DNA from 2 places in the Peribacillus sp. P4_B1 genome. Region 2 is predicted to be linked to the other one. Evidence: riboswitches for the same ligand, from Rfam matches in the RefSeq annotation. Region 2 holds a riboswitch; the other holds the start of a gene.

Region 1 (5,542 bases), on a different contig from region 2:
GATGATAAACAAAAAAGATTGGTAGTTTATTATGAGACATTGTTTTTTGACGGCTATTTAACTTTCTATAATCACTCTTAAGAAAAAGGACATTATTACTGTATTATTCGAAGGAAGGCTCAGTCTTTTGACTGAGCCTTCCGATGTTCATTCACAGGATTTCCAAAATAATCAGCATCAATGAGTGCTTCAAATATCGTTAACGGATTTTGGTTCCAACTGAACCGCATGATTCCTGAGGGCAAGACTTACCGTTATCATCACAATGAAATTGAATGCCAAGGCGATGATTCCCACATTCAAATCTTTCGCTGCTTGTGGCAAGGATGGAAACAGGGTCCCTATTGTTGAATGACTGAGTGTAATGCAGATCACGATGGCCAATCCGGTGATGATGCCGGCGATTGCGCCATATTTATTGATTGGATTCTTTTTCTTCTTCAGACTAAATAGAAGGGACGGGAATAGCTGTGTGATGAGACTGTATCCCATGAGAATTAATGCTGACATCGTTTCGCCGCCGTTTAAGGTGAAGTAGACGGCTATAAGAGCAATGATTGGTACAAGGATTTTTGCCAATCTTACAACGTGGCGATCTGATACTGCAGGTGCAAATTCCTTATAGACGTTTTTAGCGAGCAGTGTAGCGACGCTCATCAAAAGCATGGATCCCGGCACCAATGCGGTCAGCAACCCAGCCCCGCCGATTATACCTATAAACCATGGGTCAAAGGTCTGAATCGAAAGGCGCAGCAATGAGAGGTCTGCATCTGCCCCTACGAGTCCAGGCACTTTCAATATAGCTGTAAACCCTACAAAAAATACGAATAACAGCATGAGCGTATATAAAGGGCTGATGATGGCATTTTTTCGAAATACCTTCCCGCTGCGAGCTGAATAAACCGCGCTGAAAACTTGGGGCCACATATAGAAACCAAATACAAGCAATATTACCGTGGAGATGAACCATGATATGCTAAGTCCCTGCTCGGGGAACTTTAGAAAACCAGGCTTGGCCGCATCAATTGCTTCGAACATCGGCTGAAATCCACCAAAGTAATGAATGGGCAGATAAATTCCTAAGAATCCTATAATGGCGATCATCATGATATCTTTAATGACTGCTGTCCAGACTGAGCCGTGTATACCGGAAATCATTACATAAATGGTAAGGCCGATTGCCCCCATCCATACCGCCGCAGACATTGAGATTGCACCATAAGATGCCTCTGAGACAATGATCCCCAATCCTTTCAGCTGCACGACGATCACTGGAATCATCGAGACCACACCGACAAGCGCAGCCAAAATTCCTAAACTGGGACTCTTATATTTGCTTACAAAAAAATCGGATTGGGACATCAGCTTATTTTCTTTGGCATATTTCCATATTTCAGGAAGGAGCCAATAGGATAATACGTAAGACAAAGTAATGTAAATAAGAACATATAGAGCGGGTGCGCCCTTGCCATAGGCCCAGCCGCTGCCGCCAAGGAAGGAGAAGGTCGTATAGATTTCCCCAGCCATCAGCAGGAAGACGAATATTGCACCAAAACCGCGTCCGCCCACCGTCCATTGTTCCAAGTTCATATCTTTTCCTTTTGAAGAACGAATGCCTAAAAATATCGATAGTAGTAAAAAAGCTAAAATGATTATGAGGGCAATATTCATTCCTGGTCACCTTCCCGATTCCGGGGATCCAGCTTATACATGATGCCCAAGATGGCAGAGGTAAGGACCACCCACATAGCCATCCAGAACATATTGAAAGGCATCCCTAATACATAAGGTTTTATTCTATTAACAAAAGGCAGAAATCCTAGTATGCCTATAAAAGGAACTAGAGTAAGGATATATAGAATCTTCATTAAACAAACCCCTCCGTTTTAAATAAAGTGAAACGTCCAACAATGGGGGTTTTACTTCAGTGCCACTGATGGATGGGTGAACCAAACTGGATGGAAAATTCATACATGACGGATATTCCTTCTTTGATAAGGAACCGATGATAAATATAAGCTTACACTATTTTGATATGAAATTTAATGCAGTTGCTTGATATATTTTTTAGCAACAGAGCCGCTGATAAAAGATAAAGCCTTGAATTCTTATAGAGTTCAAGGCTTTATCCTTTTACTATCTTTTTTTCTGATAGTTATATAGTATCACCAAGACCATGAACCAGATTGGCGTCATAAGCAGTGATAGCCGTGTGGCTTCAGCGAATAGCATAACGATAAGGATGAACAGGAATAATCCTAAAATGGCGTAATTGATAAAGGGTGTAAAAGGAGCCCTGAAAGTTGATTCGGCTCTTAGGTCCGGCCGTGTTTTCGAATATTTGATATGTGAGATCAAGATGATGCTCCATACCCATATGAAACAGATGGCACTGATGGTTGTCACAACGGTAAATGCCTGTTCCGGTATCAGTTTGCTTAACAATGCTCCTAGTGATACAACGATTGTTGATGTTAATAAGGCATTGCTAGGAACAGCCTGTTGATTTAATTTTTCCAGTTTAGCAGGGGCTTCTCCATTCCTGCTTAACGTATAGAGTATTCGGCTTGTTGAAAATAAACCGCTGTTGCATGCAGAAGCAGCTGATGTCAAAACGACGAAATTGATGATCCCCGCAGCGACAGGAATGCCGATTAGCGCAAAGACTTCTACAAATGGGCTGCTCGTGGCATTCAGTTGTGTCCAAGGGTTGACACAGAGAATGACGAATATGGCACCTACATAGAAAAGTAAAATCCGGACTGGGATTTTATTGATGGCAGACGGAATGTTCTTTCTCGGGTTCGCCGTTTCTGCTGCTGAAACCCCGACCAATTCGACACCTACAAAGGAGAAGACGACCAGCTGTAAAGACAACAGGAATCCGGAAATTCCATTTGGGAACATGCCTCCATGAGTCCATAGGTTCGTTAGGGAAACCGTTCCCGTATTGGTATTGAAGCCGATGGCCAAGAGAATGATTCCTACGAATATCAAGGTGATGATCGTGATTACTTTTATGATGGCAAACCAGAATTCCAATTCGCCAAATAACTTAACGGTCAATAGGTTCAATCCTAACAGAATGACAAGGCATATTAGAGCCGGTATCCATTGAGGGATATCGAACCAGTATTGTATATAGACACCGACAGCTATGATATCGGCCATTGCGGTCATGATCCAACAGAACCAATATGTCCAACCGGTCACGAAGCCAGCCCATGGGCCGACATATTCGGTTGCGAATTCAGTGAATGACGTATATCCTGCATTGGATAAGAGCAATTCGCCTAGGGCTCTCATCACAAAAAACAAGGCAATTCCAATTATTAGATAGGAGAAGATGATAGATGGACCTGCCATTTGTATGGCTTTTCCGGATCCCAAAAATAAACCGGTACCAATGGTTCCTCCTATTGCAATAAGTTGTACATGACGATTTTTTAAATCTCTTTTTAATTCCTGTTTAGCCAATTCGTACGCCCCCGTCTTTTATAGTCTTGGTAGTGAATGATTTCAAACCTGCATGGTCTTGGAGAAGGACGTGATTTTTTCACCCAGCTTGCCAATGGTTTTCACGAGTGTTGTTTTAAGTCCAATCACAAAGTGGACAATAAAAAAAGAGATTGGATATACCAATCTCTTAAAGGGTTCAGAATAACAATTTATCATTCGTTACTCTTCTGTCCTTTTGCCTGAGATTGTGAATCCTTCGGCGCTGCATCTTGTACAGTCTCTCCAGAAGCTGCTCCTGCTATAGTGTCATCCATAGCATTCATCGCTTGCTTGTATGCGGTTGTGTAAAAATGTCTGTCTGCGGTGATCTTCCACTGCTGAAGCATTCATTATACTTATAAAATAATATTGGAATTCTATCATCTATTTTTCTGAAGGTCAACAATTTTTTTTGGGAGTTAGCCAGTCTTATAAGAGGTTTATAACACATTGAAATGGTTTTAATTTTTTTAAACGTTCACTTGAAAAGACTTTGAATGGTTCAAAGCAGAAGTGATTGTTTTCTACTCTTTTTTTGTGTAATCACTATTATAAAATACTGATTCACTTTTTTAAAAAAAGGTATTTTAAGATAGGAAAAATCGCCAAGATATATTTGACAACTGTTTTTTTGAAAAATACATTTGTGTTTTTAAAGAGTATTTACTATTATAAGATAAGAAAACAAAATTAAAGTGTTATTTATATGATTACGATAAGGCATTTCTAACCACAATAATAAATAGAGTCGATTGGCGGTAAGGTTGGAAGAGCATTGCTGCTAATATTGCACCTGGGGGAGTTAATCATGTCAAACAAGGAATTAAAGAGAGGGCTGGAGGCACGTCACATTCAAATGATAGCTTTGGGCGGAACCATTGGGGTCGGGTTATTCATGGGATCGGCGAGCACGATCAAATGGACAGGGCCTTCTGTAATGCTTGCATATGCCATCGCAGGTATATTTATATTTTTCATCATGCGTTCTATGGGGGAGATGCTATATTTAGAACCGACTACGGGTTCTTTTGCATCCTTTGCTAGCAGCTATATACATCCTTTGGCAGGTTATATGACTGCTTGGAGCAATTGGTTTCAATGGGTAATCGTAGGAATGTCCGAAATCATCGCCGTTGGAATGTATATGCAGTATTGGTTCCCGGAGTTACCAGCTTGGATACCAGGTGTGGTCGCCATGATCATCTTGGGGGCAGCCAACCTCATTTCCGTAAAATCTTTCGGGGAATTTGAATTTTGGTTTGCGCTTATAAAAATAATAACGATTGTATTGATGATCGTTGCCGGCCTTGGCCTTATTTTCTTTGGAATAGGGAATGGCGGAGACGCAATTGGATTATCGAATCTTTGGGCAAATGGCGGCTTCTTTACGGGAGGCTGGACAGGATTCTTCTTTGCGCTTTCCCTTGTTGTGGCTTCCTATCAAGGCGTTGAGCTCATCGGCATCGCGGCCGGAGAAGCGAAGAATCCAACGAAGACCGTAACAAAAGCGATCCAATCAATCATATGGCGCATTTTAATTTTCTATATTGGCGCTATATTCGTCATCGTGACGGTTTATCCATGGGATAAACTAGATGACATCGGAAGTCCATTCGTTTCAACCTTTGCTAAAATCGGTATCACAGCAGCTGCAGGAATCATTAACTTTGTCGTAATCACTGCGGCAATGTCCGGATGCAACAGTGGGATCTTCAGTGCAGGGCGTATGCTTTACACACTGGCATTGAATGGCCAAGCTCCTAAAATCTTTGCAAAAGTATCTAAAAGTGGAGTGCCGGCATATTGTACGATCGCTGTACTATTAGGATTGGGTATCGGGGTTGTCCTGAATTACCTTGCACCGCCGGAATTATTCCTTTATGTGTACAGTGCGAGTGTTTTACCCGGAATGATTCCATGGTTTGTCATACTTATCAGTGAGCTTAAATTCAGAAAGGTAAATGCTGCTGAAATGGAGAAACATCCGTTCAAAATGCCGTTTGCCCCTTACAGTAATTATGCGACAATTGCCTTTTTACTGATG
Region 2 (5,542 bases):
GCTGCCTCTCTCTGATTCGCCTGATCTACCTGCGTTTTGCGCATCTTATAAATCGCAACCAGCATAATAAACCAAACAGGAGTTACGATTAAGGCAACACGAGTATCGTTCGCAAGTGCAAGAACAACAAGGACGAACGCTAGGAAAGCAAGGATCAAGTAATTGGAAAATGGATAAAGTGGTAATTTAAATTTGTTCATTTTCACTAGATCTGGTCTTGTTTTACGATATTTCAAATGGCTGATGACGGTAATTCCCCAAATAAAAATGAAACATACTGTAGAAATACTTGTAATCAAGGTAAATACTCCTTCAGGCATTAAATAATTCAAAACAACGGAAATTAAAATGACAACCGTTGAAAAGACCAATGCATTGGAAGGTACTTTACGGTCATTAAGTTTTGCAAACGGTACAGGTGCATTTTTATCTTTGGCAAGTGAGTATACCATCCGGCTTGTACTGAAGATTGCACTGTTACATGCCGAAGCCGCCGATGTTAAGACGACAAAATTGATGATACCAGCAGCTCCAGCGATACCTACAGCCACAAATACTTGGACGAATGGGCTTTCCGTTGGGATGATTGCGTTCCACGGATAAACACTCATAATGACAATAAGTGCGCCAATGTAGAAAATTATAATCCGAATAGGAATATTATTGATCGCTTTGGGGATAACTTTTTCTGGATCCTCTGTTTCACCTGCTGTTAGTCCTACAAGTTCAATGCCAACAAACGCAAACACTACCATCTGGAATGAGAGGATAAAACCATTTATTCCATTTGGGAAGATACCTTCGTGACTCCATAGATTCGTGAAACTTGCTGCGCCTGAATCAGTGGAAAAGCCTTTAATAATCATGAAAATACCGATAACAATTAGTGCTAGAATAGCTATGACTTTAATTAATGCGAACCAGAACTCCATTTCGCCAAAAAGTTTTACCGTTGCAAGATTCATAAATAGCAGAATGACAAGTGCAATTAATCCTGGCATCCACTGTGGTACAGAGGGAAACCAGTATTGAGTATAAAGACCAACTGCTGTTAAGTCGGCCATTGCGATTGAAATCCAGCAAAACCAGTAGGTCCAGCCGGTTACAAATGCAGCCATATTACCTAAATAGTCTCTTACAAAGTCGACAAAGGAATGATAGTGCAAATTAGATAAGAGTAGTTCTCCAAGTGCGCGCATGATTAAAAAGCAAATGACGCCTGTAATCATGTAAGCAATTAAAATGGATGGCCCGGCTAAATGAATAGACTTTCCTGCTCCAAGAAATAATCCCGTTCCGATTGCCCCACCAATAGCGATGAGTTGTACGTGCCTGTTTTTTAGCCCTCTATCTAACTTTTGTTCCTGCATACGAATTCCCACTTTCTACTTTTATAGGATACTTGGATTTTTTCCCAATAAAGAGTCTGTCTTTCAATGAGTGTGAATTATTAGCGTACTGGGAAACTGTCCACCACTGTAAGCGCTTTCTTGGATAGGTACTAGATATAGTGAAATAGATCTACCAACCTTTTTGAAAATATAGCGTTAATTGTACAAATCAAAAGATAGACTCATTTATCACAGACCTTAATGCACCTCCTTTCTTTTTATCTTTCCTAATAAAAAAAGGACAGAGGAAAGATAGGGATTTTCCTACCTTCCTCTGTCCTTTTACCTGAGAGTTTAACTCCTTCGGTGGCCTATGGCTCTCTTCAGAGACGCGTCCTATTGTAGTCCTTTTACCTGAGAGATTAGTCCCCTGCTTTTTAGGGTTTGCTCCTTCGGTGCTAAACAATGTTTAGTCTCTCCCACAATCATCATCCGCTGATATAAAGTTGTTTTAATAGTTGTATACTATCGGTTTTTAATGGACATTTCAACGCTTATCTGAAAAAACTTTATTTTCTGAAATTTCACCACAGACAATTTTCAACTTTATGAACAGTATATATTTTAGAAGTTATTAGCTACGAAAAATCAAACTTATTAGCTGCTTTTCCATTTGCAAGGAATCCAAACAAGCTTATGTATAAGCGAAACATTTTTACATTTTTCCGATTGACTATAAGGCTAAATTTTCAAGATAGGAAATTACATAAGTCTATAGTTTTAACATAATTGATGTATGGAAAAAGAGAAAATTCGCGACACGCGAGAATGCTTGCAGCAGTAAAGATTGGTTAGAAGCTTCCTCCCTAAGTTCAGCAGTAGTTGCAGAAGCTTTCTCTTTTGCAACTTCCTCTTTGCCCCCACCACCTGCTATATTAGCAATGATGATAATTGCTAGAACCCATACCCACGACTTCTTTGGTTTCTTTAGTTTGATTTCCTTTTCCTTATCCATTTACCTCTTACCCCCATTTCAGTTTTGCAGACGGACTGTTGTAAACAGAAATAGAATAACATAATTTAGATCAATAAGGTTTATATTTATCATCACGTATTTATTTTCACTTTCTTTGTTAAATCATTATGTATTCGAACCAAATACAAAAAAGGAGGATTTAAGAATCCTTTATTTGGAATTTCGCATGAAAGGGAGTTAATGAATACTCCTAAGTAGTATAGTTTACAGTTTTGTCCAGATTAAAAAGAAAAGACCAAGTATTTAGGAGCTGAAACTATAACTTTTGGTATTGAACCACATCTATCTTTTCGGCCAAAAAACCCAAAGGTAAATAATTATTCTACAATACTTGACGTGTTCACAAAACGATTTTCCATTACTGTTTACCAGCGTCAAACTGGGACTTTAATTTGGTTAGCAGGCACCTTTTAAAACATGTCTATAAAGTATGATCAAATCTATACCTTACCCTTATAAAAATTCAATTGAAGCATTCTTTTATAAAAGGGGATGATTTATTTGTATTCCCATTCATAAAAATAGGTGAAAATTCGAAGTTATCATTGCCTTTTCCCGTTAGCCACTCCATCCACCATGCATGAAAGTTTCCCTTCACACGGAGAGATCCGACTATCAGCTACAACCCATTCTTTAGCCTTTCTCGGTATCAGTTGCTTATTATCAATAGAATTATCTAATACAGCAAAGCATGTCATCATCTGTACCACGTCTTACAAATATTCTATTCTTTTTCCTAATCTAACTCATAATAACCACAAACAACATATCCTACTGCTTTTGCTGCCACGAGAAGGGCATCTTCATCGATATCAAATTTAGGATTATGATTAAAATAAGGTTTTTCTACTCCTTTAGGTGTACAAGCAATGTAAAAGAAGCAGGAAGGAATTTTTTCAGCATAGTAAGCAAAGTCTTCAGATGGCGGCATTGCTGGAAATTCCTTTACTTCTTTAATATCTTTATCATTTGCATTCTTAAGTGACTCGGCAACCTTTCCTGTTAATTCAGGATCATTATATAAAGGTGGATAGTCATTCGTATAAGTTAGATCACATGTTACACCAAATTCTTCTTCAAGTCCTTTTACAAGACGTTTAACTTCTTTTTCAATTTTATCTCTTGTTTCAACAGTCATATAACGAATATCGCCTTCAAGCTCTACGCTGTCTTTAATTATATTAAATGTTCCTTTTCCATCAAAAGATCCAATCGTAATCACACCAATATCAAAAGGACTTAATCGACGGCTAATAATCGTTTGAGCAGCGGTAACAAAATGAGCACCAGCGACAATGGCATCATTCGCTAAATGTGGTGAGGAACCATGTCCACCTCTACCTTGAACTTTTAATTTCAAATAAGCCCTGCCGGTAAAAGAATATCCAGCATGATAACCAACAACTCCTGCTTCGTCCATTGGCAGCAGATGGATGCCAAATATATTATCTAAATCGTCAAGCACCCCGGATTCTACAATACTCTTTGCCCCGCCTGGCGGAACTTCCTCCGCATGCTGATGAATAATTTTGATTGTACCTGGAATTTCATCTTTTAATTGAATGAGGCAATCGGCTAAGACTAATAAGTAGGCAGTATGTCCATCATGACCACACGCATGCATAACGCCTTCATTTTTTGATTTAAAGGCTATATTCGTTTCTTCAACGATTGGAAGTGCATCAAAATCAGCTCGAAGACCGATGTTTTTTCCAGGCTTTCCACCTTTAATGGTCACGATAACTCCGTATCCATTACCTACATTAGATTGAACTTCTACGTCCTTTTCTTTATAAAAATCAATAATATATTGAGCTGTCTTTTCTACTTTAAAAGAAAGCTCAGGATTTTCGTGTAGGTGCCTACGAATTTTAATCATTTCCTCTTTACGGGATTCTAGAATTTCCATTAATTCACTTCTCATAATCTCTTCATTCCTTCATTATTTTTTGAAAACGCCACTATATGTAGCGTTTTACATTTCCAACTGCTAATTATTCTGCAATAGGGTTCCGGTTACTACCAGCGGTGATTTTTTAGAAGCATTAGATGTTTTACCGGCATCTTTTGGCACCAAAAAGATAATAGATAATAGATAATATTAAATTCCAAGTCCAAATTTTGTAATTTTTACTCTTCAACACGAATCATCGCAAGCACGGCTACTAATAACCAAGTGATAACATACCTGATTGGAATGAATAAAATCCACGACCAACTTGTCTTTTTTTCAGGATAAGATCATATGTCAAGAATGAATGTTTTAGATAATTTAACCTTTAATTGATAATAGTTTTTTTAAAAGCATCTGAATATCTCTAAGGTAAATTTGATTATTCCAGTGTTCTTCTTCCAAATAAATAAAAGTGAAGATGATCTATCCCTGCTCTCCATAATGAGTAAACTTTAGTTCAAATGTGTTTTAAGTTTATCAATTACTCAGGGAAGTTTCACTAACCTGCCTTTTTATAAGCTTTCCCCTTATAAAGAAAAGCTACCGCTAGTTTAGTACATTTGTCCAAAATACCTTATAAGTCAAATTTCTCACCTGATACCAATCTTACTTCTAATGTCTTTTAAGAATGGTACACTAATTTCTATTGCTTTATCTGTTCATTCTTTTAAATTTTTATCCAGAGTTTTTGGAGAAGACATTAATTCATTATATTTCTCGCGCGATACTTCATTAAATCTATTCATTACATTAAACAATTCCTTTTTGGCTTCACCTCAGCCAATTCCTTGTAAATTTTGCTCTTTTATCTTTTCAGTTTCAGTATAAGATGTGAATATAATAGATGTATCGGGATCTTTTGGTGTTTCTGGTGGTAATGAATCAGTTTTGATTTTATATATGAGTTTTTGTAACTTTTTGGCTCTTCAATGGATGGAATTATATTATAATAACTTTTACTCATTTTCCGACCATCTAATCCTAGCAGTCTCTTCTTGTATTTTGTACTCTAGTAATAGGAATGTTCCCCCATAGTTATGATGGAAACTTTCAGCAATATCTCTAGCAATTTCTATATTCTGAACTTGGTCTTTCCCTTTATATTTAGAAATTTTTCACCTCCAGAAACAAAAAAAGACCTTATGAGAATAAACTCATAAAGTCTTATAAAAAAGACGGAGCTTTTTGCTCCGCCTGGGATGTCAGAATATTTTTTTCTCA

Evidence for each region. Region 2 has a riboswitch for glycine ahead of AC1DVK_RS16275 (amino acid permease). Riboswitches for the same ligand answer to the same signal wherever they lie in the genome.
Region 1: linked by a shared signal. The riboswitch ahead of AC1DVK_RS03675 (amino acid permease) and the one ahead of AC1DVK_RS16275 (amino acid permease) in region 2 are both predicted to bind glycine.

The regions. Positions count from the first base shown of each region.
Region 1 covers NZ_JBFUHM010000004.1:112,934-118,475, reverse strand. Annotated here, with positions in the region: gene AC1DVK_RS03685 (sodium:solute symporter family protein) at 190-1,671, opposite strand; gene AC1DVK_RS03680 (DUF3311 domain-containing protein) at 1,668-1,868, opposite strand; gene AC1DVK_RS03675 (amino acid permease) at 2,137-3,477, opposite strand; glycine riboswitch at 3,677-3,755, opposite strand; gene AC1DVK_RS03670 (amino acid permease) at 4,307-5,542, shown strand, end outside.
Region 2 covers NZ_JBFUHM010000028.1:9,684-15,225, reverse strand. Annotated here, with positions in the region: gene AC1DVK_RS16275 (amino acid permease) at 1-1,370, opposite strand, end outside; glycine riboswitch at 1,664-1,720, opposite strand; glycine riboswitch at 1,724-1,823, opposite strand; gene AC1DVK_RS16270 (hypothetical protein) at 2,104-2,346, opposite strand; gene AC1DVK_RS16265 (amidohydrolase) at 3,104-4,291, opposite strand; gene AC1DVK_RS16260 (acetoacetate--CoA ligase) at 5,524-5,542, opposite strand, start outside.